2 regions of the Roseibium sp. QJM3NY_11 genome follow, and region 2 is predicted to be linked to the other one. Evidence: riboswitches for the same ligand, from Rfam matches in the RefSeq annotation. Region 2 holds a riboswitch; the other holds the start of a gene.
The links. Region 2 has a riboswitch for thiamine pyrophosphate ahead of AC0VX3_RS06430 (ABC transporter permease). Riboswitches for the same ligand answer to the same signal wherever they lie in the genome.

Region 1 (15,299 bases), 880 kb from region 2:
AGGCCCTGTCGCGGTCGAATGAAATCGCGGGCCGCAACGGCCCGGCCGTGCGCGTGCTGAACGAGCGGGGGCAGAGACTGCCCGTCCTGCAGAACCTTGCCCGCTTCGACAGCATGATGACCCATGCGGCGGATCCGAAAGACGGGCTTGAGCTGCTGGTCATGCGCGAACGCATGCGTGCCTGGCGGTTTTACGATCATCTCAGGACCGACCGGGACGCGCCGTCCAGATTTCCGAAGGTGGGAACAAGGACACCGGTTCTTGGCGGCGACGGCGGCGATCTGGCGGCGGCGCTTCAGACCATTCTGGAGATCGGCGACGAGCGCGGGCTCGCGGATGCCATCGACGACGCCTTTCCCGGTGGCGGTATCGAAATCTCCGTAAATGACGGCTATTTCGAATTGCTGATGCGGCAGAAGGGACTGTTGAGACCGCTCAGGGCGAGCGAGCTTTCGGACGGTACGTTGCGCTATCTGCTGCTCACGGCGGCGCTTCTGTCGCCCAGGCCCGCGCCGCTGGTCGTGCTGAACGAGCCGGAAACCAGCCTGCATCCGGCGCTTCTGGAACCCCTTGCGCGCCTGATCGGCCGGGCCGCGCAAAAGACACAGGTGATCGTCGTTTCGCATGCGCTGCCCCTGGTCAGCGAACTGGCCGCCGAGAAAGACTGCGTCCGGTATGAATTGCGAAAGGAGCTGGGAGAGACGGTTGTGGACGGTGTCGATGCACCCAGGTGGGCGTGGCCGAAACGGTGACCGTCAAGAATTCAAAACGTGTTCCATAAGTTTCTGATTTGCCGAAACTATTGCCAACCGCCCAGGAGGTCTTATCTAGCTGTCATGAAGGGGCGGTTGCAAAAAAAGTACCGGGGTGTCGTTACGTCGCGAGTTGACGTGAACGGAAGGTTGCGTCATGTCAGAAGAGACCCAGAGAGGTGACACTTTGCTGACGCCCGGGTGCAATGGAGGAAAGAAGTTCCAGGGAGGTCTTTGAATTTCCGGGAATTTCTGGTTTGCAGCCGATCCGCGCAGTGAAGCGATAACGATGCGTTGGAGAACGTTATGACGACTGCGGAGGAGTGGAACGCGGCGTTTGAGCCCCGTCCAGTACAAGACTATCTCGATGCCACCGTGTCCCGGTTCGGCGCACGGCCGGCCGCCGATTTCATGGGCAAGGTCTGGAGCTATGCGGAGCTGGGAGACCTGGTCGACACGACAGCCGCCGGCCTGCAGGCCATGGGTGTCGGGCCGGGGGGCCATGTGGGACTGTGTCTGCCGAACACGCCCTTTTACACGATCTTCTATTTTGCGATCCTGAAGACCGGCGCCACCGTCGTCAATTTCAATCCGCTCTACGTGGAGCGCGAACTCGCATTCCAGGCGCGCGATGCCGATGTGCGCATCATGGTGACCATGGATCTGAAGATCATCTACGACAAGGTGGAGCAGGTCCGGCGCGAAAAGATCCTCGACACGATCATCGTCTGTCCGATGAGCTTTTGCCTGCCGACGCTGAAGAAGATCCTGTTCGGCCTGTTCAAGCGCAAGGAACTGGCCGACATTCCAGGGGACGCGGCCCACATCCGGTTTCACGAGCTCCAGACCAGCGGCAACACGCCCGCGCCGGTCGAGATCAACGTCAACGAGACGGTTGCGGTGCTTCAATATACCGGCGGTACCACGGGTGTGCCCAAGGGCGCGATGCTGACGCACAGGAACCTGTCCGCCAATATCGAGCAGATGCGCTGCATCTTCGAAAAGGCGCGCGAGGGCGAGGAGCGCATGCTGTGCGTGCTGCCGTTCTTTCATGTCTTCGCCATGACGGTTGCGCAAAACCTGTCGATCATTCTGGGCGCGGAAATGGTGTTGCAGCCGCGCTTCGAGCTGAAAGCGCTGCTCGAGGCGATCGTGCGCAAGAAAGTGACGCTCTTTCCGGGCGTTCCCACAATCTACACGGCAATCAACAACGCGCCGATCACCGAGAAATACGATCTTTCCAGCATCAATCTGTGCCTGTCCGGCGGGGCGCCACTGCCGGTCGAGGTAAAGGAAAGTTTCGAGAAGATCACCGGCTGCGTCCTCGTGGAAGGCTACGGCCTGACCGAATCCTCGCCGGTGGCCGCGGTCAATCCGCTGAACGATAGCCGAAGGGCCGGCTCCATCGGCCGGCTCGCGCCGGGAACAAGCGCGCGCTTCGTCAGTATCGAGGACAGGGTCAGCGAGGTTCCGTCCGGCGAAAAGGGCGAGCTGATGCTTCATGGTCCGCAGATCATGAAGGGCTACTGGAAACGCCCGGATGCCACAGCCGACAGCATCACCGGGGACGGCTACCTGCATACCGGCAACGTCGGCTATATCGATGGGGACGGTTTCATCTATCTGGTCGACCGGATCAAGGACCTGATCCTGTGCTCCGGCTACAACGTCTATCCGCGCGTGATCGAGGAAGCGATCTACCAGCATGAGGCGGTCGACGAGACGATCGTGATCGCAATTCCGGATGAATACCGCGGCCAGTCGCCCAAGGCGTTCATAAAGCTGAAGGACGGCTGTTCCCTCACAGGCGAGGATCTGAAGACCTTCCTCAGGGAGCACCTGTCAACCATCGAGCTGCCGCGGGAATTCGAGTTCCGGGACGAGCTGCCGAAAACCATGGTCGGCAAATTGTCGAAAAAGGAACTGGTCGAGGAAGAGGCGAAAAAACGGGCCCAGGCCGAGGCACAACGCGGCTGAGGCTTTCACGATGCCGATGCGGGGAAACGCACACCCCCGGATCGGTGTCCGCCATCTGCCGGACCTGCCCGGAATGATGCCAGGCGTTCAGGTCTGCGGGTCTTCGCGATCGCGCGCAAACCTCAGTTGTTATACCCGCGCCCCTCGGCGGCGCGGGCGAGTTCGCGGCCGCGTTTGGCCTCGCGCCGGACCGTGTAGATCGAGGCGGCGATGATGACTGCCGCACCGATCAGGGTTTCCAGCCGGGGCCACTGGCTGAAGACCAGGGCACCGAAAACGGTGGCGTAAAGCAGCCTGGTATAGTCGAGAGAGGCAATGGCGGTGGCTTCGCCGGCCTTGAACGCCTGGATGTTTGCCATCTGGGCCGCCCAGGACACGATGCCGATCAGGATCAGTACCCCCCATTGCGTCAGTGTTGGTGCCTGCCAGGTGAGCACCGCGGGGATCAGCATGATCAGGCCGACGCCGAAGGCCTGATAGGTCAGGATGGTGACCGGTGCGTCTGTCCGCGTGAGCATGCGCACCACGATCATCACCATGCCGGCACAGGCCGCTCCGGCGAGGGCCATCAGGGCGAAGGGGTCGAACAGGCCATCGCCATCGGGACGCAGCATCAGCACGACGCCGAGGAAGCCGACGATGGTCGCCCCCCAGCGGTGCACGCCGACTTTTTCATCGAGCAGCCAGATGGCGAAAATCGTCAGGAAGAAGGTCTTGGAGAAACTGATCGCGGTCGCGTCCGCCAGAGGCAACTCGATGACCGCGGTGAAGCCGAAAAGCATGGCTGTCGCGGCGACGACGATGCGGGTGATCTGGAGGCCGGGCCGCCTGGTTGCCAGGGACGTCGGCAGGCCGCTGAGGATCTTCGGGGCGACGATGATCAGCATGACACCCTGGCGGACGACCAGGATCTGGAAGACACCCAGATCCTGGCCGACAAACTTGATCAGCGTGACCATGATGGAAAACAGGAAGGCCGCCAGCAGGATCCAGAGCGCGCCGATGGTGTTGGACGGCAGGTGCGCCGTCCTTCTGGCGAGACTGCGATGGAAACGATTGCCGGCGGCCCTGGGAGGCGCCGGCGGCTTGCTTTGCATGTCCATAATGGTTTCCGGGCGGACGGCATGCGGATGCGGCGGGCCGTGGGGGCCGGAGCAAGAGCACGTGCCGGATTGGGCTTTTCGTTGCAGTTGCGGCAAGCTTAGCGCGTTTCGTCCAGAAAGATAGGCCCTGCGGTTGGCCCATTCGCTCCGGAACGGCATAATCCTCCAAACAGGGGAGGCAAACCATGCAGAAGATCCAGACACAGGGCATTCATCACATCACGCTGGTCGGGGCCGACAGGCAGACCTCCATCGACTTCTGGGAGGGCCTGCTGGGCATGCCTTTCGTGTTCGAGCAGCCCAATCTGGACGATGCGGATCAGAGCCATCTTTATTTCGACCCGGGCGATGGCCGGCTGATCACGATTTTCACCAGTGAGGAGCGCACACCGGACCGGGAGCCGGCACCGCAGACCATCGGCTGCGTCCATCATCTGGCGCTGGACGTGTCCCAGGCGACGTTTCGCCAGATCGCCGGACGGCTGGATGCACGCGGCATCGAGCACAGCGGCCCGAAAGACCGGGGGTTCATGGATTCGATCTATTTCCGTGACCCACTCGGTCTTCTGATCGAGCTGGCAAGCTACCGCTTCGTGCCACCCAAGGGGGTGCCGATGGGCGAGGTCATGCTGGAAGCTCACCGCATCCGGGTCGCCCGTGGCGACTACAATATCCAGGAAGCGCATATGGCGGACGCGATCGAACTTCTGACCCGGGACACGCGGCGCAGCCTGTCGGAGGACAGGACGCCGAAAGATCCCTATTGAAGGCACACCGGCAGGCTCAACACACAAGGACCTGTTCGATGGCTTGATCCGGTCCGTCGGCCAGGAGCGGTGCGGAGACGGGGCTGTCCCATATTGCGCCGCAATGCAGGCCATGCCATCCTCGCCCGGCAAGTGAACCAATCGGTGATCCCGTGACGGGGCGCCAGGACTTCAATGAATGAAAACCGCGAAAAAGAAGCGTCCCGCCGCCGCTGACGACGTGATCGGCTGGCGTGAAATCGTCAGTCTGCCTGAACTGGGCGTGTTCGACATGCGTGCCAAGATCGATACCGGAGCGCGGACATCCGCGCTTCACGCAGAGAACCAGGAAGTCTTCGACCGGGACGGCCGGAACTGGGTGCGGTTTCGCGTTCCCGCGTCCCGCTATCACAGCGATTTCCGGGTTGAAGTACCGGTTCTCGACGAGCGCAGCATCAAGAATACGAGCGGTGTGCCGGAGCGCCGGATTGTCATACGCACCTTGCTGCATCTGGGCAGCCATCGCTGGCAGGTCGACGTGTCGCTGGCGGACCGGACCAACATGGGCTTTGACATGATCCTCGGGCGCACGGCCATCCGGCGGCACAAGGTTCTGGTGCATGCGGGCCGGTCGTTTCTGGCCGGCAAGCCGGACGTGGCCGGTGCCGCGTCACAGGTGACAAGCCACCGCTCAGCTACCCGCCAAGACTCAGCCACCCTACCGAGACCAGGGGACGAGGACCGATGAAGATTGCAATGATGGCGCGGAACGCGGAGCTCTATTCGCATCGACGCCTCAAGGAAGCCGCCGAGGAGCGCGGGCACGAACTCGAGATCATCAACACCTTGCGGTGTTACATGAACATCGCCTCGCGGCGGCCGGAGATCTATTACAACGGCGACAAGCTGACCGGGTTCGATGCGGTGATCCCGAGAATCGGGGCCTCGATCACCTTTTACGGCCTTGCCGTGCTGCGCCAGTTCGAGATGATGGGGGTGTTCCCGCTCAATGAATCCGTTGCGATCGGCCGGTCCCGCGACAAGCTGCGTTCGATGCAGTTGCTGGCGCGCGACGGGATCGGTCTGCCGGTCACGACCTTCGCCCATGATCCGAAAATGACCGAGGAAGTCCTGGCGACCGCCGGCGGCGCCCCCGTGGTGATCAAGCTGCTGGAAGGCACACAGGGAATCGGGGTCGTTCTGGCGGACACGGAACGGTCGGCCAAGTCGGTCATCGAGGCCTTTCGCGGCGCCAATGTGAATATTCTGGTGCAGGAGTTCATCAAGGAGGCGGGCGGCTCGGACATCCGGGCGCTGGTTGTCGGCGGCAAGGTCATCGCGGCCATGAAACGCACGGGGGCGGAGGGCGAGTTCCGGTCCAACCTGCACCGGGGCGGCACCGCGAATTCCATCAAGATCACGCCGGAAGAACGCTCCACGGCGGTGAGGGCGGCCAAGACCATGGGGCTCAACGTCTGCGGGGTCGACATGCTGCGGTCCAACCACGGCGCGGTGGTCATGGAAGTGAATTCCTCACCCGGGCTCGAAGGGGTCGAAAAAGCCACGGGGATCAACGTCGCCGGCAAGATCATCGACTTTCTCAGCAAGACCGCGCAAGCCGGCAAGACCAAGACAAAGGGACGCGGTTGAGCCCGCGCGTCAAGGCCTTCGAGATCGGCGATCACAAGATCGCTCCGGGGACCCGGCGCACGATCGATCTGCCGGTCAGCGTGCTGTCGGACCACACCCCGGTCACCATGTCGGTGCATGTGCTGCACGGGCGCAAGCCGGGGCCCGTTCTATTTGTCAGTGCGGCGGTCCATGGCGACGAGATCATCGGCGTTGAAATCGCGCGGCGGATCCTCAAGGCACCGCAACTGGACGCGCCTGAACTTGAGAAACTGAAAGGCACGGTGCTGGTCGTGCCGATCGTCAATGCCTTCGGATTTCTCAACCATTCCCGCTATCTGCCGGACCGCCGCGATCTCAACCGGTGCTTTCCCGGCAGCCAGCGCGGTTCCCTGGCGGGACGGCTGGCGCAACTTTTCATGCGCGAGATCGTCGACCGGGCGGATTACGGCATCGACCTGCACTCGGCGGCGATCCACCGCATCAACCTGCCGCAGATCCGGTTTTCGCCGACGCGGCCGGACACCCTGTCCCTGGCGCGGGCCTTTGGCGCTCCGGTGATGATGACGTCGAGACTGCGCGAGGGGTCCATGCGCGCGGCCGCCCAGGCCAAGGGGACCGACGTGCTGGTATTCGAGGCGGGGGAGGGCCTGCGTTTCGACGAGATGGCCATTCGTGCCGGCGTCTCCGGCATCCTGCGGGTGATGCGGGCGCTGAAGATGGTCGGCTCCAGAGGCATCACACGGCCGAAGGCCCGCTCCATGCTGACGAAGTCCAGTTACTGGGTGCGCGCTCCGGCGGGCGGGCTGTTGCGACCGTTCAAGTCGACCGGTGACATGATCGAGCCGGGCATGCTGCTGGGGATCGTCTCCGATCCCTTCGGCGAGAACGAACGGGACGTGATTGCGGATTATGGCGGGCTGATCGTGGGGCGGACCCATCTGCCAGTGGTCAACGAAGGCGACGGATTGTTTCACATTGCCGCCATCAGCGAGAAAGACGACGCGGAACTGACCCTCGACAGTCTCGCGTCCCAACTTGAAGCCGATCCCCTGTTCGACGAGGATGAAATCATATAACTTCGTCGCACCAGACAAAGCGTTCTCGCCGGTGCATTGGACATCAAGCCCCTCTGGCCCAGGTGCCTTCAGGGCGCTATGTTCAACCCGGTCGTCGCGAACAAAGCTCAATCGTTCTCGGGATTGCCTTCCCAAATTAGCAGGTCCAGTTTCATGAACCAGATGGTCACTCCGAAATTCGGCGTTGGCGCCGCGCTGCGCCGCAAGGAAGATGAACCGCTCCTGACCGGGCGCGGTGTCTATACGGCGGACTACAAGCCGGATGGATGCCTGCACGGGTACGTCCTGCGTTCAGCCATGGCCCACGCGCGGATCCGGCTCGACAATGTCGAGGACGTGCGCGCGATGGATGGGGTCCGCCAGGTTCTGACCGGGGCAGAGCTGGCCGGCAGAACCATGCCGTGCAAGGCCCTGCTGAAGCAGATCGACGGATCCCGGTTTCGGGTTCCGGAGCAGCCGGTGCTGTGCGCGGACGAGGTTCGCTATGTGGGCGATGCGATCGCGTTCGTCGTTGCCGATGACCTCGAGACAGCCCGCAGCGCCGCCGAAGCGCTGGAGGTCGATTACGATGCTCTGGACGTGGTCGTCGGGATCGAAAACGCGCTTGCGCCGGATGCGGTGAAGGTCTGGCCGGACTTCGGAACCAATGTCGCCTTTACCTACGGCCAGGGCGATCAGGCCCGGACGGAAGAGGCCTTTTCCGGCGCGGACAAGGTCGTCTCCGTCGATCTCGTCAACAACCGCGTCGTGGCCAATTACATGGAGCTGCGCGGCTGCGTGGCCGAATTCGACTCTGAAAGCGGGCGTTTCAAGCTGACCCTGGGCACCCAGGGTGGCCATGGCATGCGCAACGTCATTTGCGAAATACTGGATCTTCCGGAGGAAGACCTGCAGGTGATCACGCCGGAAGTCGGTGGCGGGTTCGGCACGAAAGGGTTCTGCTACCGGGAGTATCCGCTGGCCATGATCGCGGCGAAGCAACTCGGCCGGCCGGTGCGCTGGGCGGGCGAGCGGATGGATCATTTCGTCACCGATGCCCATGGCCGGGACAATCTCAGCCATGCGGAGCTGGCGCTTGACAGCGACGGCAGGATCCTCGGGCTCAGGGTGGACGTCAAGGCCGCCATGGGTGCCTATCTGCACCAGTTCGGACCGTTCATTCCCTATGTGGGCACGTCCATGACTTCCGGTCTCTATGACATCCCCGCCGTGTTCGCGAAAGTGGAGGGGGTCTACATGAACACGGTGCCGACGGATGCCTTTCGCGGGGCGGGGCGGCCGGAAGCCGCCTATCTGATCGAGCGGCTGATTGAAAAGGCCGGCGAAGAGACCGGGCTTGGTCCGGTGGAAATCCGCAGGAGGAATTTCATCCGGCCGGAGCAGTTGCCCTACACCACCGGCACCGGGCGCATGTACGACACGGGAGATTTCGCGGGCCATCTGGACCGGGCCCTTGAGGTCGCCGGCTGGGCGGACTTCAAGGCGCGTCAGCAGGCCAGTGCGGCAAACGGCAAATACCGCGGCATCGGCATCTGCAGCTACGTGGAGGCCTGCGCGTTTCCCGGCAGCGAGGAAGCGACACTCGAACTTGATGCCTCTGGCGGCCTGACCCTGCTGATCGGCACACAGACCAACGGCCAGGGGCACGCAACGGCGTACAGCCAGGTTGTCGCCGAGCAGTTCGGGGTGACCATCGAGGACATCGAATTCATCCAGGGCGATACCGACCGGGTGCGCAAGGGCGGCGGCACCGGGGGCTCGCGGTCGATCCCCATCGGCCTGCCGTCGGTGCGCGATGCCAGCGTCGCGCTGGTCAAGAAGGTCAAGGAACTGGCGGCCGACAAACTGGAAGCCGGGATCGAGGATCTCGAACTGGACAGCGGTGTCGTGCGGGTGGTGGGAACCGACCAGCAGGTCACACTGGCCGAGATCGCCGCTTCGGCGGGGGAAACGCTGAAGGCCAGCGAAGAGGTCTCGCAGAGCGAAGCCACCTATCCGAACGGAACCCATATCAGCGAAGTGGAAGTCGATCCGGAGACCGGTAACGTCAAGGTGGTGAACTATGTCATCGTCGATGATTTCGGTGTCACGGTGAACCCGATGCTGCTGGTCGGCCAGGTCCATGGCGGCACGGTGTCCGCGATCAGCCAGGCGCTGTGCGAACACACGGTCTACGATGACGACGGTCAGCTCCTGACGGCGTCCCTGCTGGACTATCAGATGATCCGGGCGGGCGATCTTCCCGAAATCCGTTTCGAGACCCGCAATATTCCCTCCACGACCAATGCCATGGGCATCAAGGGGGCCGGGGAGGCCGGATCCATCGGCGGCTGCGCCTCCGTGATGAATGCGCTGCAGATGGCCCTCAGGGAAGGCGCCGGCGTCACCGACCTGATCGACATGCCGGCAACTCCACTTCGGGTCTGGGACGCGATTCAGGCGGCAAGATAGGCGCCGGCGTTTCACCGCGTCACCACTGTCCTGCAGCATTCGGAAAGCCGCCCGCCCGGGCGGCTTTTTGAGTGTGGCCCTGTCCCAGGCCTTATTCCACTGGCCTTATTCCGCGGGCATCGGCTGGGGTGTGCCGCCGTTGCGCTCGTATTCCCAGATATGAGTCTCGAACGCCCTCAGACGTTTGTAGACCGAAATCAGTTCCACGATCGTCGTCCAGGCATTGACCAGGTACTGGAACGAGCTTTCGACCCGGCTGAAGGCCCGAACGATCTGCTGCATCACGCCCAGGGTGATCGCTCCCGCGATGATGGTCGGCGCCAGGGCGAGATAAGGCACCAGAACGGTCGCCTGCAGGTAGGACCACTTGGCCACATCGAAATAGAGATAGTGGAAGAACAGTCGGAAGTAGTTCCTGCGGACGCCGGCATAAAGCTCGGCCACGGTTTCCGGCCTGGCACGCTCCTCGTGATCCTCGCCGTAGACGAGTTCCTTGCGATAGGCGGCTTCCACTTTCTGGTTGTTGAATTCCAGGCCCGGCAGCTTGAAACCGACCGCGGCCAGCAGAACCGTGCCGGACGCGGCGGACAGCAGGGCGACATAGACAAGCGCGTGGTCAACCGGCCCGATCCAGGGCAGTTCCGTGACGTTCTTGGACAATTCCCACAGAAGCGGAAGGAAGGCGATCAGCGTCATCACCGAGCGCATGAAGGCGACCCCGAGCCCCTCCATGATCCGGGCAAAGCGCATGGTGTCTTCCTGAACGCGCTGGGCGGCGCCCTCGATGTCGCGCACCACATGCCAATAGGCCATGTAGTAGTCGTTCATGGCGGTGCGCCAGCGGAAGATGAAATGCTTGATGAAAAAATCCAGAACGACGGCGATGGCAACGTAGAGCGCAGCGATCCAGAAGAACGTCGACAGTTCGGCCATATAGGCCTCGAAAGTGGTGCTGCCCGGTTCTGTCAGTGCCTTCTGGATCATGTCGTAGAAACTGCCGAACCACTCGTTGATCCTGACATCGAGCTGAACCTTGTACCAGGTCACCCACAGAATGAGCACCGACCCGACCCAGGCCCACAGGAACCATGTGCGGTTTTGGAAAAAGGAACGGAACATGTGGTCGAGCCTCTCGAATCGGGGTTTCGCTGATTATAGATAACCGCTCCGGCAAAGGGAGAGCGGTGGCGCCCGATGAAGCGGTTTTGAAGAGGTTTTGACCGCGACCGGGCACAAATACCGAGTGGGCATGGGGTCGGGTGCGCCGAAATGTTGCTTCGGCAGATTGCAAAGGGGCCGCTGTCACGAGATACTGGCTGTCCTGTCCCAACCGAACCCGTCCCTCACGTCGTCCGCCGGCAGGCGGGCACCCGAAAACCGCCGCAGAAATTCGTCCGGATGCAGCGTTGGACTTTCTCAGGTCTGCGTGCGCCCGGCCCTCCGTTCGGGGGGCGTTTCTGCCGGCATCTGGATATCCCCGACATGGCGTCTTCGACCCTGAAATCCGGGCCTGCGGGTCCGCCGGCCCCGACCGGCATGACCCGGCAGGCCCCCTTGCTCGGGATCAGCCTGAAACTGGCCTCCACGCTGGTCTTTTTCGTGATGGCGACGGCATTGAAGATTGCCGCGGAGACGGTTCCCATCGGCCAGCTCGTGTTCGCGCGCAATTTTTTCGGCCTGTTTCCGGTTCTGATGATGGTGGCGATGCGGGGCGAACTCAGTCTCGCGTTCCGGACAGCCAACCCGAGAAGGCACCTGACGCGTGCAACGGTCGGCCTGTCGGCGATGGTCTGCTCGTTCACCGCGCTTTACCTTCTGCCTCTGCCCGATGCCACCGCCATCGGGTTTGCCACACCGCTGTTTGTGGTCGTGCTGGCCTTCTTCCTGCTCGGTGAAACCGTTCGCATCTATCGCTGGAGCGCGGTCGGCGTCGGCTTCATCGGTATTCTGGTCGTGCTGTCGCCGCATCTCGGCGAGGGAGATCTCGACGGGCCGTCCAAGTTCGGCGCAATGCTGGGGGTTGTGGGGGCCGGCTTCGCCGCGCTCGCCATGATCACCGTGCGCAAACTCTGCGAGACGGAGCGCACGTCGACCATCGTCACCTGGTTTGCCGGATCCTCGACCGTGCTGGCGCTGCTGACGTTGCCGCTCGGGCTGGTTCTGCCCGGGCAGGCGTGGATCGTCCCGGATCTTCCGACCGCCGGCCTTCTGGTCCTTCTCGGCCTTGCCGGCGGGGTCGGGCAGATCCTGCTGACCCAGAGCTACCGTTTCGCGGATGCATCCACCATCGCCCCGTTCGACTATGTCAACATGCTGTGGGCGATCATCGTCGGCTGGGTGGTCTTTTCCGAGGTGCCCGTGCCGGAAGTCGTGACCGGGGCGCTGATCGTGATCGCCGCCGGGATCTTCGTCATCTTCCGCGAGCACAAGCTGGGCCTCGACCGGACCAAGGCCCGCCGGGCCTCGTCGCCGTCGAGATCGTGAGATTGCCTTTACGGGCAGGGGCAGGGGCAGGGTTCAGTCCCGATCCGCCCGCCCAGTCCGAAGTTCCCGAATCCGGTGACCGTTACCGCTTGTATTCGAAGCGCTCGACCGGGCTTTTCGTGCCGTCCGGGTAGATCAGCTGAACGCTGACGGACTGCACCGAGCCACCGGGCCGCGCGATATAGGGCTTGTCCTTGAGAACCGCGTTGGGCGCGTCCGGATTGCAGGCGTCCAGCGCCCACTCCTGGTCGATCGGGCCGTCGTTGACACCGTAGAACACATATTCGATGCCGCACTTCCAGGCTTCCAGATGCGTGAAATAGACCAGATCCTGGCCCTGCCAGTCGCGGAAGGACACCCAGCTTGCCTTGGTCACGTCGAGGATCTGCTTGATCTGCTCCGGCGGCATGCCCTGGGCGGTCGCCGGAAGTGGCAGGAGACTGAGACCGAAAACGAGGGCGGCGGATTTCAAAATACGCATGGGGCTTCTCCTGACAATCGGAGCGGTGGAAAACACGTTCGGGCAGCCTGCGTCCATAGGGTGGCAGGATGGGTTAGAAGGCCTTGAAGGTGATGATCGTCTTGGTGTCCTGGATGCCATCGATCGGATGCACCTTTTCATTGACGAAATGGCCGATATCCGCGCCGTTTTCGATGTAGACCTTGACCAGAAGATCGTAGTCGCCGCTGGTGGAATAGACCTCGGAGGCAATCTCCGCGTCCGCGATCGCGTTGGCGACCTGGTAGGTCTTGCCGAGCTGGCATTTGATCATCACGAAAAACGGGGTCATGCGGCGCTCCGGATGCTGGGACAGTGCAAAATGATGACCTAGGACATCGCGCATCTCGCCAATCCAGTCAATCGCTTCTGCTGTCCGTCGGCAATGTCCCGCAGCGATCAGGGACTTGCATTGCAGGTCGAGCCTTGTTAGCTGTTCGATATCTCATGGGGGTGCCCGGCGATCGTGGATCGGGCTGAGAGGCGGCTGGCCAACTCCTTGAACCTGATCCGGCTTGTACCGGCGGAGGGATTTGAGATGATGACCTTCTGGGCCACCGGCCCGTTTCAGTTTCATTGCGATGCCGGAACTGGCGCTACTGGCGCTGGCGATACCGGAATGTGCGATCTCGGCACAGACGTAACCGGCATGTGGTCAGCCGTTGCCGGAGGTGCCTCATGAGCCTCAGCGTCGCCGCATCCACCGCGCCTCTTGCCGCTGTGACGGTTCACGATCTGTTGCAGCGGGTGCGGCAGAAGTCGCCGCGCGTTCATGCGATCACCAACGCAGTCGCCCAGAATTTCACCGCCAATGTGCTGCTGGCGCTCGGTGCCGTGCCCTCCATGACCATCGCCGAAGACGAAGTCGCCGGCTTTGCCGCGAGCGCGGACGCACTGCTGGTCAATCTGGGAACACTCGATGCGAGCCGCCGTGTGGCGATCCCGCTTGCCGTTCAGGCGGCGCGGGCGGCCGGGCATCCGGTCTGCCTCGATCCGGTCTTTGTCAACCGGTCGCCCGTCCGCTGCGCCTTCGCCGGGAAGCTGCTGGCGGACGGGGCGGATCTTGTGCGTCTGAATGGGCCGGAAATGGAGGCGCTGTTCCCGGATCGCGACAGCGTGGAAAAGCTGATCGCGGGCGGCACGGTGTTCGCGGTGACCGGCGCGGAAGACAAGATCGAGAGCAGGGGCGGGGATTTCCGGCTCATGAACGGACATGCGCTGATGGCACGTGTCACCGCCACGGGCTGCGCGGGCGGCGCGGTTCTGGCCGCCTTTGCCAGCGTCGAGCCCGACCGGGCGCTGGCTGCCGCCTGTGGCTTGTCGGTGTTCAACATCGCCGGCGAAATGGCGGCCGCCAGGGCCGGCGGGCCGGGAACCTTGGTTCCTGAACTGCTCGACGCGCTTTACGCGATGAGCCTGGGCGATATCGAGGCCCGGCTCAAGGCCGCCTGAAACATGTATTCAGAACACACGAAGGAGACGCCATGACCGCGATCGCGGTGACCATAGCAGGCTCGGATTCCGGCGGTGGGGCCGGCATCCAGGCCGACCTGAAGACATTTTCCGCTCTGGGTGTCTATGGCGCCAGCGTGCTGACGGCCCTGACCGCGCAGAACACGCTGGGCGTGAGCGCCCTTCACGAGGTGCCGCCCGATTTCGTTCTGGCGCAGATGGATGCGGTCTATTCGGATCTGAAGGTGAACGTGACCAAGATCGGCATGCTGGCCCGCGTCGACGTGATCGAGGCGGTTGCCGAAGGGCTGACGCGGCATGACACGGGGCCGGTGGTGCTGGATCCGGTCATGGTGGCCGCGTCCGGAGACCCGCTGCTGGCCGACAGCGCCGTCGACTGCCTGATGTCGGTGCTCGTGCCGCGCGCGGATGTCGTCACGCCCAACCTTCATGAAGCCGCCCGGATGCTGGAGACAGCGATGGCGGACAGTGAAACGGCCATGCGCGCGCAGGCCGACAGCCTGTTGAGGCGCGGTGCGCGGTCGGTGCTGCTGAAGGGCGGACACGGCACCACGGACGAAAGCGCGGATCTTTTCACGGACTCGCAGGGAAACGTGACCTGGCTCCGGGCGAAACGGGTCGCCACGGACAACACCCATGGCACCGGCTGCACCCTGTCCTCGGCGATCGCGGCCGGACTGGCCCTCGGCAAGGACCTGGACAGCGCGATCCGGGATGCCAAGTCCTATGTCCACGCGGCCATTGCCGCCGCCGACAGGCTCGTGATCGGCGCGGGGCACGGACCGGTCCACCATTTTCATGAAATCTGGAGCAAATGACATGTCCGAAGGACGTTCGCACAAGACCAGGCTGATCAACCGGAGAGCTCTTCTGGGGGCGTCCGCGGCTGCCGGCACGGCGGCACTGGCCGCGCCGGCGCTTGCGCAGGACGGGGCGACCATCGAATGGAAGATGGTAACGTCCTGGCCGAAGAACCTGCCCGGACCCGGCGTGACCGCGCGGCGGATCGCCGACAGCATCGGCAGGATGTCCGGGGGGCGGCTGCGCGTGCGGCTGTTTGCGGCCGGAGAGCTGGTGCCGGCGCTCGGCGTCTTCGACGCGGTTTC
Region 2 (15,299 bases):
TCCGCATGCGCTGGCAGAAGAAGTCGAGCGCCTGAGCCAGCAGGGTGTCGTGGTCACTCCCGAGAACCTGCGCGTGGCGGAGAACGTGACGCTCATCCTTTCGCTGCACCGCGAACTCGACGCGCTCCGTGAAAACTCGAACACCGGGACACGGATCGGCACGACAAAGCGGGGCATCGGCCCGGCTTACGAGGACAAGGTCGGGCGCCGGGCGATCCGGCTCATGGATCTGAAGAACCTGACCACGCTGCCCGCCAAGATCGACCGTCTTCTGACCCATCACAATGCCCTGCGCCGCGGGCTTGGCCAGGAAGAGATCTCCGCTCAGGCGATCTACGACGAACTGGCCAGCATCGCCGGCAAGGTTCTGCCCTACATGGACAAGGTCTGGTACCTGCTGGACGACTTGCGCCGTCAGGGCAAGCGCATCCTGTTCGAGGGCGCTCAGGGCGCGCTGCTGGACATCGACCACGGAACCTATCCGTTCGTGACCTCCTCCAACACGGTTGCCGGGCAGGCGGCTGCCGGTTGCGGCCTGGGGCCGGGATCGATCAACTATGTTCTCGGCATCACCAAGGCCTACACGACGCGCGTCGGCGAAGGTCCGTTTCCGACCGAACAGCACAACGAAGTCGGCGAGTTTCTTGGAACCCGCGGTCACGAATTCGGCACGGTCACCGGGCGCCGCCGGCGCTGCGGCTGGTTCGACGCGGTGCTTGTGCGCCAGACGGTCTGCACCTCCGGCATCAACGGCATCGCGCTGACCAAGCTGGACGTTCTGGACGGTCTCGACGAGATCAAGATCTGCATCGCCTATGAACTCGATGGCGAACGGATCGATTATCTTCCGGCGTCCCAGGGGGCTCAGGAGCGCGTCAAGCCGATTTACGAGACGCTGTCGGGCTGGAAGGAATCCACCGAAGGGGCCCGGACCTGGGCGGATCTGCCGGCCCAGGCGATCAAATACGTGCGTCATGTGGAAGAGCTGATCGGGGCTCCGGTGGCCCTGTTGTCGACCAGTCCGGAGCGGGATGACACAATTCTTGTGCAGAATCCCTTCCAGGATTGAGATCAGTGGCGTTAAAAGCACACTATTGAGGTCCATGAAAACGCGCCGCGAATCACCCCGGCGTGTTTTCACCGGGCCGGCGGCCCGCTCTCGTGTGCCGTTCGTTCGGATTTATGGTTGAAAAAGAGTGCTGTAAGGAAAGCTGGCGGTGTGCATCTGCCGAAGAATTGGCGCCGCACATTAAAAACTTGTTATAAGCCTGAGACGGATCCTCGGGCCGCAAACAGATCCTTGCAGTCGGCCGGTAGGCGGGAAGATGGCTGATTACTATTCGATACTGAAGAAAACGATCGCGTCTTTGCCTGAAAACAATGGTGCCGCGCGCCGCAGCGTCTACAGCCGCGCGCGCAATGCCATTGTCAATCAGCTGAAAGCCTATGAGCCTCCGCTGGCGCCATCCGAAATCACGGCCGAGCAGTTGCGCCTGGAAGAAGCCATCCGGAAGGTCGAGGCCGAGGCCGCGCGCGAGAGCCTTGGCCTGAATACGCCTGCCGCGAAGGCCGCGCCTCCGGCACCGCCATCGGCCCCGGTTTCGCAACCGGCGGCAACGGCACATGTTTCAGCCCCGGAAAACGGGCCGGTCGCAACCGAAACGCACCCGGCAGCCGCGCCGCTTGACGAGGCCCCGGTGGTGGAACCCGCGGCGACCGAAATCCCGTCGCCGCTGCAGGAAACACTGACGGAAGCCGGGGCACTCGGATCTGCCGCCGGTCAGGCGGTACAAGGCGCCAGGGACGCTGCCGACCCGATTGCCGCCGACCCGATCGTCGCCGACCCGGCTTCCGGGCGGCAGGACCCTGCTTTCAACACGCAGACGGCGTCCGATGACGGCCTGTTCGAACCTGCACCGGACACGGACACAGGCCGGGAGCGGCGGACGGAAGAAGGTAACGGGAACCAGGCCGCGCCGGAAAACGCACCCTTCAGGAACGGTCGGGACAAGCGGTCGAAGCCGAGTGCCTCGGAGGCCTTGCGGGGTGTCGGCGCCACGAACCGGATTGTGCCGATTGCGGCCGCCGGCGTTCTGGCGCTATTGCTTGCCGCCGGGGCGGGATACTTCTTCCTCGGGTCGAATGACCAGACCGCCGATGGCGCCGGCCAGACGCAGACCGCAGAGACGCAAAGCGTGCCGGATGCCCAGCCGGAGCCTGTCGTGGTTGAGTCAGCCGAGCCTGAAGCCGCTGCCGACGAGGATACCTCGAAAATCGCAGACCGGCTGCTGAATGACGGTGATGGCGCCGATGTCGTGGCGCCGGATGCCCGCACTGTCACCACAACGACGATCACCCCCCAGACCGAGGCGCCCGATCCCGAGCAGCCGTCCATCGTGACTACGGCCGAGAACGATCGCGTGCCCACGGCACCGGAAGAGACACCGGTGCCTGTTCCCGAAGACAATCTGGCCGCCATTTCACCGGAAGACAGCGCACCTTCGGATCCGGCCGTTGTTGCTGAAGACAGCGTGCAGCGCTCGATCCTCTACGAGGAAGGCGAGGAGACCGGTGGTGCGGGAACCGCGGCGCAGGGAGCCGTGGTCTGGAATGTCGAGGAGGAAACCAATCTCGACGGCCAGGCCCAGGCTGTTCTGAGTGCGGCCGTCGAGATTCCGGAACGGGATGTGAAGGTGGAAATCCGCATCAAGCCGAATGACGACAATTCGCTGCCGGCAAGCCACCTCGTCGAGATAAAATACGAATTCCCGGAGAGCTTTGCCGCGGGCGATGTCGTCAATGTGCCCGGTCTGGTGATGAAACCGACCGAGGAGGCACGCGGCGATGCCCTCATCGGGGCATCCGTCAAGGTGTCGCCCGGGTTCTTCTGGATCGCGCTGTCGAGCCTTCCGAACGAACAGCAGCGCAATCTGGCCTTGCTGCGCGAACGCGGCTGGATCGACATTCCGATGCTCTATGAAAACGGCAAGAGGGGCATTCTGACCCTGGAAAAGGGCACGCCCGGATCGGAAGCGGTCGAACAGGCGATCTCCGCCTGGCAGGCCGGCTGACCGCCACCCATTGTCGGCAACTGATGCGATTGCCTCAGCCCTGGCGGCATGTCGTCGATGTCTTTTGCCTGCAAGTCGTTCTGCTTAAAAAGCGGTGCGCAGTGTCTTGCCTTTTGCCGTCCTAGAGGGCATGGTCCGTCCTGGTCCGAGGGGTGTTCCGGTTTCCGGAACTGAGATGGCGAACAGCCGAACCCTTAGAACCTGATCCGGGTCATGCCGGCGAAGGGACGGAAACCTTAGCCTTTCCCGGATCTCCAATGTCATTTTCGGCGTGTCCGAAGACGGGAGATCCTATGTGTATTTGTCTGCCAACGCGGCAGGTGTCATCGTCGTTCATGCCGGTCCCGGCCAGCCCGACCCCGTTGGGGCGGCAGAGCGGGGATTGCCCCGCATGATATCCTTCCTGACATCGCTGATCAGGTCGCTGCTGGGCATCGCTCTCGCGGTGGGCGTCTGGGCGGCGATCGTGGTGGTGTTCGACACCCAGCACTATATTCTGCCGGGGCCGGTCCGGGTGTTCGAGGCCTTCGCCGGAAATGCCGGCTTCCTGCTGAGCCATGCGGGCATCACGGCCTATGAAACGGTGCTCGGCTTTGTGCTCGGTGCCGCGGCCGGTGCCGCGCTTTCCGTTCTGCTATGGCTGTTTCCGGCCGCTGCAAGGCTGGCGATGCCCCCCATTCTCGTCACTCAGGCCTTGCCCGTCTTTGCCATCGCGCCGATCCTGGTGCTGTGGCTCGGGTTCGGTCTTGCCTCCAAGATCGTGGTGGTCATTCTGGTGATCTTCTTCACCGTGACATCGACCTTTTTTGACGGCCTGCAACGGCTTGACCAGGGCCTGTGTGACCTGGCCAGGCTCTACCGGCTGTCGCGGCTGCGCGAATTGTGGCTGTTCCGCCTGCCGGCCGGTCTGCCGGCCTTCGCGTCCGGATTGCGGGTGGCCGCGGTGTTTGCACCCATGGGCGCCATCATCGGCGAGTGGGCCGGTGCCAAGGGCGGCCTCGCTTTCATCATGCTTCAAAGCAGCAACCGAATGCAGGCGGATCTAATGTTCGCCGCCCTGATCCTGCTGGCGGCGATGGTGCTGATCATGCGTTTCGCCGTGAATCGACTCACCCAGTTTTTAGTGCCCTGGCAGCCTGTGAGCTGAAGTTCAGGCTGCCACAACGGAGAATCCGAATGAGAAAACAACTTCTGTTCATTGCCCTGACCGCGGGCCTGCTCGCATCCGCACCGGCACAGGCCGGCGAAAAGCTGACCCTGCTGCTGGACTGGTTCATCAATCCGGATCATGCGCCGCTGATCACGGCGCAGACGAAAGGCTTCTTCGAAGCCGAGGGCCTTGAAGTTGAAATCATCGAGCCGGCCGATCCGGCCATGCCGCCCAAGCTTGTGGCGGCAGGACGCGGCGATATCGCCGTTTCCTATCAGCCGACGCTTCATGCCCAGATCGAGGAAGAGCTGCCGCTGACACGGATCGGGACCCTGGTGGAGACGCCCCTCAATTCGCTGATCGTGCTGAAGGACGGCCCGATCAGGACCCTGGCGGATCTCAAGGGAAAAACCGTCGGGTTTTCCGTGTCCGGGTTCGAGGACGCCATGCTGGGCCAGATGCTGCGCTCGGTGGATCTGTCGATCGACAACGTCGAGCTGGTCAATGTCAATTTCGCGCTGTCCGGGTCGCTGCTGTCCGGCCAGGTCGATGCCGTGATCGGCGCCTACCGCAATTTCGAGCTGACCCAGATCGAAATCGAGGGCAAGGAAGGCACCGCCTTCTACCCGGAGGAAAACGGCGTTCCGGTCTTTGACGAGCTGATCTATGTGGTCAACAACGAAAAGACCGAGGACCCGCGCTTCGTCAGCTTTCTTGCCGCGGTGGAAGCGGCGACGATTTATCTGACCAACCACCCCGACGAGGCCTGGGAGGCGTTCATCGAGGCCTATCCGCATCTCGATGACGAACTCAACAAGCGCGCCTGGAGCGATACGCTGCCGCGTTTCGCCAAACGTCCGGCCGCTCTGGATGCAGGCCGCTACAAGCGCTTCGCGGAATTCATGGCCGAAGCCGGCCTGATCGGCAAGGTGGTTCCGGTGGAGACCTACGCGGTCGAAATCCGCTGACACTGGTCCGCTGACACTGGGCTGCTGATACCGGTCCGCAGACTGTGGGCCGCTGCAACAAGGTCTTAATCAAAAAAAACGCCGGGGCAGCAGCTCCGGCGTTTTTGTCGGTGGGGTTCCAGCGGGTATCAGGCAGCCGGTTGCTGATCGACCGAGCGGGCGCTGTTGCGCACCGCCTTCTGAACCTTTTCAAAGGCACGAACCTCGATCTGGCGGACGCGCTCCCGGCTGACGCCGAATTCTCCGGAGAGATCCTCCAGCGTCATCGGATCCTCGGACAGGCGTCTCGCCTGGAAGATGCGCCGTTCGCGGTCGTTGAGGACGTCCATCGCCTCGCTCAGCATCTTGCGCCGCATGTCCAGCTCTTCCTGGTTGGCGAGCAGGGTCTCCTGACTTTCGCTCTCGTCAACGAGCCAGTCCTGCCATTCGCCGGCATCGGCTTCCGCGCGCACCGGCGCGTTCAGGCTGGCATCGCCGCCGAGGCGGCGGTTCATGGAGATCACTTCCTCCTCGCTGACACCCAGACGCGTGGCGATTTCCGAAACGTGTTCCGGCTTCAGATCGCCCTCGTCCAGAGCCTGGATCTTGCCCTTCAGGCGGCGCAGGTTGAAGAACAGGCGTTTCTGGTTGGCCGTGGTGCCCATTTTCACCAGGGACCACGAGCGCAGGATGTATTCCTGGATCGCGGCCTTGATCCACCACATGGCGTAGGTCGCGAGCCGGAATCCCTTGTCCGGCTCGAAGCGCTTGACCGCCTGCATCAGGCCGACATTGCCCTCCGAAACGACCTCGCCGATCGGCAGGCCGTAGCCGCGGTAGCCCATTGCGATCTTGGCGACGAGACGCAGGTGGGAATTCACCAGGCGTTCGGCTGCCGCCGGGTCCTCATGCTCCTTGTAGCGCTTGGCGAGCATGTACTCTTCCTGCGGCTGCAGCATGGGAAACTTGCGAATCTCGTCCAGATAGCGGCTGAGGCCGCCTTCTCCGGCTGTGAGCATCGGTACGTTCTGGGCCATGGCATGCACCCCCTTTTGTCAGGTTTGCGTCCCTTGTCCTCCTGCTGCCCCGCAGATTTACGCAAGCAAGCCATGTCGGAGGAAAGATAGACGCACATAAGTGTCCGTTCAGGCACACATGAATTGTAGATATAGGTTTGAAATTGGCCGATTGCATGGTCGCAAGCCGGAAATGCATCCTAAAATTTTTGTAATCCGGATAATAGTTTTGCGAAGTCAGCGGGATACGGGCTCTCGAAACGCAAGGTTTCGCCGGTCGAAGGGTGTTCGAAGGCCAGCAGGCCGGCGTGGAGGGCCTGCCTTCCGAAGTCACGGATAAGGCTTTTCAACGGGTCTTCTAGGCGGTTGATCTTGGTCTTGAAACCGGAGCCGTAATCATCATCGCCGATCAGTGGATGACCGATGTGGGTCATGTGCACGCGAATCTGGTGCGTGCGGCCCGTTTCCAGCCGGCATTCGATCAGCGAGGCAAGGTCGGGCTCGCCGGTGTGGCGAAAGCGTTCCTTGACCTGCCAGTGGGTGATGGCGGTCCGGCCGCTGGTCTTGACCACCGCCATCTTCTGGCGGTTGTTGTGGGAGCGGGCCAGATTGGCATCGATGCTGCCTTTCAGGCCGGAGGGAGCGCCCCAGACGAGCGCGGAATAGGCGCGTTCAAGCGGGCCGGTCCTGCCGTGGTCGGCAAACTGCGCGGACAGGCCCTGGTGGGTCCGATCCGTCTTGGCGATCACAAGCAGGCCGGAGGTGTCCTTGTCGATCCGGTGGACAATGCCGGGGCGCTTGATCCCGCCGATGCCCGACAGGGTGTCACCGCAATGGTGGATCAGGGCATTGACCAGCGTCCCGGTCCAGTTGCCGGCCCCGGGATGGACAACGAGACCGGCCGGCTTGTCGATCACGATGAGGTGGTCATCCTCGAAAACCACGTTCAGGGGAATGTCCTCGCCCTTGGGTTCGGGATCTTCCGGCTCGGGCAAAGTGAGATTGAGTTCATCACCTTCATTGACCCGGTATTTCGGCTCCACTACTTTCGCGCCGCCGACGGTGACGTCTCCCGATTTGATCAGAGACTGAACCCTGTTACGGCTAAGGGCTTTAAGATGAGCCGCCAGAACCGCATCCAGCCGCTTTCCGGCATCGGCTGCATCAACCGTTAAACTGAAATCCTGGTCCTGTCCGGCCGGATCTTGGAGGGAATTGTCTGTCATGTCACAACCTGATTTTCGGGATGAAGGACCGGGTGAGGCGCCGCTTGATCCGGATGCCCAACGCATCCAGGCGAAACTGAAGCGCTTGCTGCTCGGCTCGTCCCTCGTCATGATTGCCGGCTTCATCGCTGTCTTTGCAGCAATTGTCTACAAGATCAATACCAACTCGGCCGATCCGTCCGACGCACCCTTCGCGGCAACCATTTCTGTCGGCGCAGATGCGCAGATCGTTCAGACCAGCCTTGAAGACGGAATGCTGCTGGTTCTGGTTCGCGAGGGCAGCAAGACGGCGCTGCTGCGCTTCGATCCGGTGACCGGCAGGCAACTGGGCCGGACCGACTTCGTCGCGCGCCAGCCGTGAGCTTTTCCGCGGCGTTGTTTTCCGGCGGCGGACCCGGCTGTGCGAAACCCGGACGATCGTCGGAAAAATGAAAAATAACGCTTGCGTCTTCGCTCATGCAGCCTTAATACGCTCGGACCTTGGCTAGAGGCTCTTGCCTCCATGCACCGCGCGCCCATCGTCTAGCGGTCTAGGACGCCGCCCTTTCACGGCGGAAACACGGGTTCGAGTCCCGTTGGGCGTACCAGTTCTCCTTGAGAACCGCACAAACCTTCCACAACCTGTCAACAGACTTGCCACACCCTGCCCACAGGGGTGCACGCTGGGACGACCGCCGTCACCGCCAGCCGGATCCGTCTTTTCTCAACGCCCGATGCTGCAGCACCCTTATGCCGGTGCCCCCGCAGTATCCAGGCCGAGCAGCAGGGCTTCGAAATCATATGTCAGGTCTGACATTTCGTCGGAGCATGCTTCGGTGTAACGGACGACGACCGTCAGGGAATATGCGCCGTCAGCGCTGTCCAGATAGTGTGCCCAAAGGTCTGTGCGTCCGATGCCGGGCGCAAGGCGCAAGTAGTCAAGTTCGATCGGGCTTTCCAGGTCCTGCGAAAGGAACGTGCTGTCGTTTTCATCGATTGCGACGTTCCAGAATGGCTCCGTACCTGAGCATTGCAACGCTTCGGGGCGCTCCAACAACATGTTGGTGGGCGTCAGGTAACGTGCGTTTACCCATCCCACGGTGCCGTCATACCTGATTTCACGCCATTGCGTGTCGCCGATGTGCACCGAGAGTCCCGTTACCATGACATCGGAGGCGTCGTGCGGAATTGTTCCAACAATATCAGAACTGTCGACATCCAGTGTCAGATCGATATCTGCCCGGATGTTCAGGGCATCGTCCGCATTGACGCCTGATACGGAATGGGGTTGCGACCACGCGGGCACGGCGATCAGAGTTGTCAGCAAGATGGCGGCCCAGGAGAGCTTTCGGAAGACTTTCTCCTGAATAGATTGCCGGCATTGCCGATGACGTTCGAGGCGCATGTCCTGACCTTTCGATCCCGGTGTCCTGAGCGGAGCAGCAGGGGAGGCTGCCCCCATAACAGTGGCGCTGATCATACACCGGCTGCGCCGGCGTCCTGCCTGCCGGTCTGGATCAGCTCCACCTCCGCCTCGGCGGCGATGCGCTCAAAATCCGGATTGGGGCAGTAATCGGTGACGAAAGTGTCGATCTGCGACAGATGCGCGACCCGCACCGGGGCCGTGCGCTCGAACTTGGTGCTGTCGGCGGCCAGAATGACATGACGGGCATTGTCCATGATCGTCTTGGTGACCTTGACTTCGCGGTAGTCGTAATCGAGCAGGGAGCCGTCCGGATCGATCGCGGATGCGCCGATAACGGCAAAGTCGACCTTGAACTGGCGCATGAAATCCACGGCGGCTTCACCGACGATGCCGCCGTCCGAGTGACGCAGCACGCCCCCGGCAATGACGACCTCGATCTGCGAATAGCCGCGCATCAGACTGGCGACGTTGATGTTGTTGGTAATCACCATCAGCCCGCGGTGTTGCAGCAGGGCCTGGGCGACGGCCTCGGTGGTGGTGCCGATGTTGATGAAGATCGAAGCGTTGTCGGGAATGAGACCGGCGACCTGTTCGCCGATATCCGCTTTTTCCCTGCTGGAGATGATCCTGCGCGCCTCGTAGCCGACATTCTCGATGCCCGAAGACAAGAGCGCGCCGCCATGGGTCCTGGCGAGCAGGCGCCGCTCGCACAATTCGTTCAGATCCTTGCGGATGGTCTGGGGGCTGACATCAAAGCGCCTGGCGAGATCGTCGACGCTGACCCGGCCCAGCTGGCGAGCCAGCTCCAGGATGGAATTGTGGCGTTCAATCAACATTCAGCATTGTCTTGTCGGAACCCGTCCGATCAGGCGGAATTGCCGGTCGGGATCAGGCGACATCCTTCTTTTTCGGCTTGGCCGTCTTGGACTTCGGCGCGGTGCCCGTACCGCGCTTGGGAGCGGACTTCTGTGGCGAGGCAGGTGGCGTCACGGTGCCATCATGCTCATCGCCGGATTTTGCCCGGCTGGACGCGACGATGCGGCTGACAAGCGCTTCGGCTGCCGAGGCGATGTCCGCGGTCCTTGCGGAAGATGCGGGGCCGCCGGCGCTTTTGCCTGTTTCTCCCGGCGCCCGCTCGGTCCCGGCGCGGCTGCCGCTGCCGCTGCCGTTGGTTCGCGTGCCGGTGGCAGATGCAGGGGGCGGGGGGCCGGCCTCGGGTGCGGCGTTCGCATCGTCCCGGGATGTCCGCCGCGCGGGGGAGGCGGCCGCCGGCTTGATCGCAATGGAGCCGTCCTGCGCCAATTGCCTGGCGAGGGCGCGGAAGTCCTTGCGCAGTTCCGTCAGTTCGGGGGCGGAGGCCAGATCGCTGCGGAGTGTCTGCATCTGTCCAGTCAGGCGCCGCAGCTTGCGTTCCCGGTCCTGGAGTTCGGCGCGCTGCGCCGCGATTTCGCCGGTCATTTTTTCAAGCTGCTTTTGCAGCCTCTCGTCGGAGCCGGTGTCTGCGACATTGGACGCTTCCAGCACCAGGGACAAGCGGGTCACTTCCGCCTGGGCGGCCACATATTGAGCTTCGGTATCGACAAGCTGCGCCTCCAGCTCGGCATGGCGGGTCTTTGCCGCTTCATTGAGCGCGCTCTCGATTTCGCCGGCGACCGTAGGTTCGTATTTCGCAAGCTTTGCCTTGAGTGTGGCGACTTCGGCCTCCAGGCCGGTGATGGCCGCAAGCTCCATCGTTGCGGTGGCAGGCAGCCAGCCATCGGCGTCTTCCTGATTGGGGTCTTCCTGGCTGGCGTCGGTCGCCTCTTCGTCCGCAGCGGGACCTTCGGATGTTCTTGCCCAGCTTTCGCTCAGGGCCTTTTCTGTGTCCGAGAGTTTCTGTTTCAGCGTCTTGACTTCCGCCGACAGCATGTCGACCGCATGGCGGTCGCTGTCCTGTTCGGCCAGCTTGCCTTCAAGTTCGGCAATGCTTTCCTGATGGGACTTCCTGAGAGCTTCGATCTCGGTCAGCGTCCGCGTTGTCTCCTGATGGAACTTCGCCGCTTTCTCGCGTTCCTTGTCCAGCCGCATCTCCACGCGTCGGAGTTCAACCGCATACCGCGCGCGTTCCTGGTCCTGTGAGGCTCTGACTTCCGCATAGCTGGCCGGGTTGACGGCGCGCAGGGCTTCCTCGGTGAGGCGGGCAGCCCGGCGATAGAATGCGGGCAGGATCGCCAGGCCGATCAGGCCGGCTGTGCAAAACCCCAGTGCCACATACATCGCTGCTTCAATCAAATCCGGCTCCCGGTCAACTCTCAAAGCCAACATGACATCAATAGACGAGACCTGGACCGGCGCCAAGTCTCGTCATTTGTCACGATTGCAACTTCCCGTGTCCGCCCGGTTGAACCCGTGACCTAGAAAGGGTTCCAGGTCGGTTTCTGGGTGAACTTCAGATATCCCAGATTCAGGCCCAGGCGCGCGCCGAGGCCGGCGCGGACCGGAACCAGGACCACGTCGTCCTTCACCAGCACGGTCATGCCGACACCGCCCACCAGATAAGCCGATCCGTTGACACCGCCGAAGCGCTGATAGACCGAATTCACTGTCGGCAGATTGTAAACGAGCATCATCACCCGGGCGCCGTCCGCGCCGAAATCCCATCCGACGGAGGGGCCTTGCCAGTAGAGCTTGTGATTGCCGGCATTGCGGGTGTAGAGGTGGCCTTCGCCGTAGCGGGCCCCGGCAACAAAGGCGCCGGAGCCTTCCTCGCCGAGAATGTAGCCGTTCGGCTCACCGTAGCGGGAAAAGGCCTTTTCGACCACCGACGCGAGACCTCCGGAAACGGACCCGAAAAACTGGTGGCCGGTCTTGACGATTTCATCTTCGCCATAGGTCGATCCGGGCGGGATCGGTTCGTTGCCGTTTGCCTGGGCGAAGGACGGGTGCGGGAAGGCAATCAAACAAAAGATGAAAAACGCGGCGGAAATCTGCGACGCAACGCGCCAGGATCTTTTTGCCATTCAAGAAACTCCCGATAATCAGGTCCGGAATTGCGGGCTGTTGCGGTACGGTCAGACCGCAATGCTAAACTGACGCGATATCATGCTGATTCGCATGCCCTCGTGCACCTTACTTAAGCCGACTCGATGAAAAGCTGGCCTGAAAAAAAGACAAGGATGTGTCTTTCCGCAGTTTTGCTGCTGCTCACGTGTGTTTGGGCGGGAAAAGTCAGCGCGCGGCAAAAGGCGTTCGTTCCGGACCCGATCACGGGGTACGCCATCGGCGGACACGATCCGGTCAGCTTTTTTGTTGACGGCTATCCCCGCAAGGGACAGCGGAAGCATCAATACAAATGGGGCGGCGCGGAATGGATCTTCGTCAACGAAGGCAACAAGGCCGCCTTCGAACGCGATCCGGAAGCCTATGCCCCGCTTTTCGCGGGCTGCGGTGGCTATGCCTTGTCGGAAGGGTTCGCCACTGCCGGCAATCCCTTCATCTACGCGGTCGTTGACGGCCGGCTCGTGTTTTTTCATTCGGTCGTGAACCGTTTCCTTTTTGTCGTCAACAAGAGCCATCTCCTGAAGGCTGCCAGCGAAAACGCCGGAAACGTCGGCTGTGTTCCCCTGAACTAGGTCAGGTTGCTTGATCCACCGGAGCAGCGGCGCAAGGCAGCCGCTGTCCTCCGCAAGCCGCCGTGATCCTTGCCGGCGGCGCGGCAGCGCCAACTTTCATCTGGATGACACGCTTTGCCGCGCCACCTCGTCTTGGCAGGGGCTTTGAGGATGTGTAACTTTTGCGCACACTATTGCGAATCAATTCCCGTGATCTTCAAAAGAGCCCAAAAACACCATGTCCGCACTCAAAGAGCTGTCCTCTCTTGACCTTGCCGCCCTGGTGGCCAGTCGTGTCTGTCACGATATCATCTCCCCGGTCGGTGCAATCACCAACGGGCTTGAGGTGCTCGACGAGGAAGGCTCGGAGGACATGCGCGAATTCGCGATGGACCTGATCCGCAAGAGCGCGCGTCAGGCATCCGCGAAGCTTCAGTTCGCCAGGCTGGCCTTCGGCGCGGCGGGGTCCGCCGGCGCCGAGATCGATCTGGGCGACGCTCAAGTCGTCGCCACGGGCTTTATGGAAAATGAAAAATCTGATCTGAACTGGCAACTTGCCCGGCACCTGATGCCGAAGAACTATGTAAAACTTCTACTTAATCTTATCTTAATCGCCAATCAGTGCGTTCCGCGTGGCGGAGAGATCAAGGTTGAAATGACAGGTGAACCACAATCGCCGTCATTCACGCTTCACGCAAGCGGCCTGAACCCGCGAATCCCACTGGGAATGAGGGAAACTCTGGGCGGTGAAGAGCCCGAACGGGTGGATGCGCATTCCGTTCAGCCGATTTACACACTGCTGCTTGCTCGTGAAAGTGGTATGGTCTTAACAATAGATAAACTCGAAGAATTGGTAAAAATAACGGCCCTGCCAACAGAATAAAATTGGCCGACAAAAGATACCGCTGGCTTCAGCGTATCTTAACTGTTTGACGCCAACCTAGCTCTCATGGACTTCTCGGTCCAGACATCCTTTACGGGATGCGGAACCAGTAACAAGTCGGGTGAGAGCGGGCCATGGACGACCTCCTCAGGGAATTTATTACCGAGACCAATGAAAGTCTCGACGTTGTTGATGTTGAGCTCGTGAAGTTCGAGCAGGAACCGAACAACGCCACCATACTAGATAACGTTTTCCGTCTGGTGCATACGATCAAGGGCACCTGTGGCTTCCTCGGCCTTCCCCGGCTGGAAGGAATTGCCCACGCTGCGGAAACCCTCATGGGCAAGTTCCGTGACGGCGCGCCCGTTACGCAGGAAGCCGTGTCGCTCATTCTGACGTCAATCGATCAGATCAAGGCCATTCTCGGTGAACTTGAAGCCGGTGAAGGTGACGAACCCGCGGGTGACGACAGCGTTCTGATCGGCGATCTCGAAGACATGTCGGCAAAGGCCGACAAGGCGATGGCCGGTGGCACAGCCGAATCCGACGCCGCGGCCGAGGAGGAAACTCCCGCCGAAGAGAGCGACGAAGCCGACCAGTCGATTGAACGGCCCCTGCGTCCGGGCGAAGTATCGCTCGACGAACTGGAGCGCGCATTCCGCGAGACGGAAAGCGAAGTCGAAGGTGCCGTAACGGAAGCCCCGGAGCCCGAAGAAGCGGTTGCTGAAGTCGAAGCACCTGCTCCGGCTCCCGAGGCTCCGAAGGTTGAAGCCAAGGCTCCCGAGAAGAAAAAAGCGAGCGGCGACGGCGAGAAGAAATCCCAGAGTGGCGGAAGCATCCGCGTCGCGGTCGATACGCTCGAACACCTGATGACGATGGTGTCCGAGCTTGTGCTCACCCGCAACCAGCTTCTTGAAATCGTGCGCCGTCACGAAGACAGTGAATTCAAGGTTCCGCTGCAGCGGCTGTCCAATGTGACCGCCGAGTTGCAGGAAGGCGTCATGGCGACGCGCATGCAGCCGATCGGCAATGCCTGGCAGAAGCTGCCGCGTATTGTCCGTGACCTGAGCCAGGAACTCGAAAAGCCGATCGAACTGGAAATGATCGGCGCCGAGACCGAACTGGATCGTCAGGTCCTTGAGATGATCAAGGATCCGCTGACCCACATGGTCCGGAATTCCGCCGACCACGGCCTGGAGCGTCCTGAAGATCGCCGGGCGGCCGGCAAGGCCGACAAGGGTACGATCACCCTTGCCGCGTATCACGAAGGCGGCCATATCATCATCGAGGTCCGCGACGACGGTGCGGGCATCAATGTCGACAGGGTGAAGGCCAAGGTTGTCGAGCGCGGCCTGGCCACCGAGGCCGAAGTCGACAAGATGACGGACGCCCAGATCCACAAGTTCATCTTCGCAGCCGGTTTCTCGACCGCCGCGCAGGTGACCAGTGTGTCCGGCCGTGGTGTCGGCATGGACGTGGTGCGCAACAACATCGAGTTGATCGGCGGCACCGTCGACCTGCGCTCCACGCAGGGCAAGGGTTCCAGTTTCATCATCAAGATCCCGCTGACCCTGGCCATCGTTTCGACGCTGATCGTCGAGGCGGCCGGCGACCGGTTCGCGATCCCGCAGCTTTCCGTGGTCGAATTGGTCCGCGTACAGACCAACTCGGAACACCGCATCGAGCGGATCAAGGACACACCGGTCCTGCGCTTGCGCAACAAGTTGCTGCCCCTGGTTCACATGTCCCAGCTGCTGGGCATCTACGAGGGCGAAGACGTTGAGAAGGCGATCGACTCCGACAACGGCTTCATCGTTGTCATGCAGGTCGGCAGCCAGACATTCGGTGTTGTTGTCGACGGTGTCTTCCATACGGAAGAAATCGTGGTCAAGCCGATGTCGACCATGCTGCGCAACCTCGACATGTTCTCGGGCAACACCATCCTGGGCGACGGCTCGGTGATCATGATCATCGATCCGAACGGCATTGCCGGAGCCATGGCAAGCTACGC

Region 1: it holds a riboswitch for thiamine pyrophosphate, as region 2 does, so the genes downstream of both, AC0VX3_RS10555 (hydroxyethylthiazole kinase) here and AC0VX3_RS06430 (ABC transporter permease) in region 2, are expected to answer to the same signal.

Annotation. Positions count from the first base shown of each region.
Region 1 covers NZ_CM149660.1:2,285,831-2,301,129, forward strand. The annotation lists gene AC0VX3_RS10495 (AAA family ATPase) at 1-752, shown strand, start outside; gene AC0VX3_RS10500 (long-chain-fatty-acid--CoA ligase) at 1,059-2,729, shown strand; gene AC0VX3_RS10505 (DMT family transporter) at 2,852-3,832, opposite strand; gene AC0VX3_RS10510 (VOC family protein) at 4,018-4,599, shown strand; gene AC0VX3_RS10515 (ATP-dependent zinc protease family protein) at 4,778-5,326, shown strand; gene rimK (30S ribosomal protein S6--L-glutamate ligase) at 5,323-6,228, shown strand; gene AC0VX3_RS10525 (succinylglutamate desuccinylase/aspartoacylase family protein) at 6,225-7,286, shown strand; gene AC0VX3_RS10530 (xanthine dehydrogenase family protein molybdopterin-binding subunit) at 7,440-9,737, shown strand; gene AC0VX3_RS10535 (putative transporter) at 9,843-10,856, opposite strand; gene AC0VX3_RS10540 (DMT family transporter) at 11,220-12,221, shown strand; gene AC0VX3_RS10545 (hypothetical protein) at 12,304-12,702, opposite strand; gene AC0VX3_RS10550 (Lrp/AsnC ligand binding domain-containing protein) at 12,776-13,012, opposite strand; TPP riboswitch at 13,160-13,270, shown strand; gene AC0VX3_RS10555 (hydroxyethylthiazole kinase) at 13,399-14,172, shown strand; gene thiD (bifunctional hydroxymethylpyrimidine kinase/phosphomethylpyrimidine kinase) at 14,205-15,011, shown strand; gene AC0VX3_RS10565 (TRAP transporter substrate-binding protein) at 15,013-15,299, shown strand, end outside.
Region 2 covers NZ_CM149660.1:1,401,518-1,416,816, forward strand. The annotation lists gene AC0VX3_RS06420 (adenylosuccinate synthase) at 1-1,069, shown strand, start outside; gene AC0VX3_RS06425 (hypothetical protein) at 1,326-3,071, shown strand; TPP riboswitch at 3,210-3,316, shown strand; gene AC0VX3_RS06430 (ABC transporter permease) at 3,367-4,218, shown strand; gene AC0VX3_RS06435 (ABC transporter substrate-binding protein) at 4,248-5,189, shown strand; gene rpoH (RNA polymerase sigma factor RpoH) at 5,318-6,205, opposite strand; gene AC0VX3_RS06445 (RluA family pseudouridine synthase) at 6,385-7,410, opposite strand; gene AC0VX3_RS06450 (hypothetical protein) at 7,409-7,771, shown strand; tRNA gene AC0VX3_RS06455 (tRNA-Glu) at 7,922-7,997, shown strand; gene AC0VX3_RS06460 (hypothetical protein) at 8,138-8,794, opposite strand; gene AC0VX3_RS06465 (DeoR/GlpR family DNA-binding transcription regulator) at 8,866-9,651, opposite strand; gene AC0VX3_RS06470 (hypothetical protein) at 9,704-11,086, opposite strand; gene AC0VX3_RS06475 (DUF1134 domain-containing protein) at 11,209-11,814, opposite strand; gene AC0VX3_RS06480 (YHS domain-containing (seleno)protein) at 11,971-12,426, shown strand; gene chpT (histidine phosphotransferase ChpT) at 12,644-13,288, shown strand; gene AC0VX3_RS06490 (hybrid sensor histidine kinase/response regulator) at 13,423-15,299, shown strand, end outside.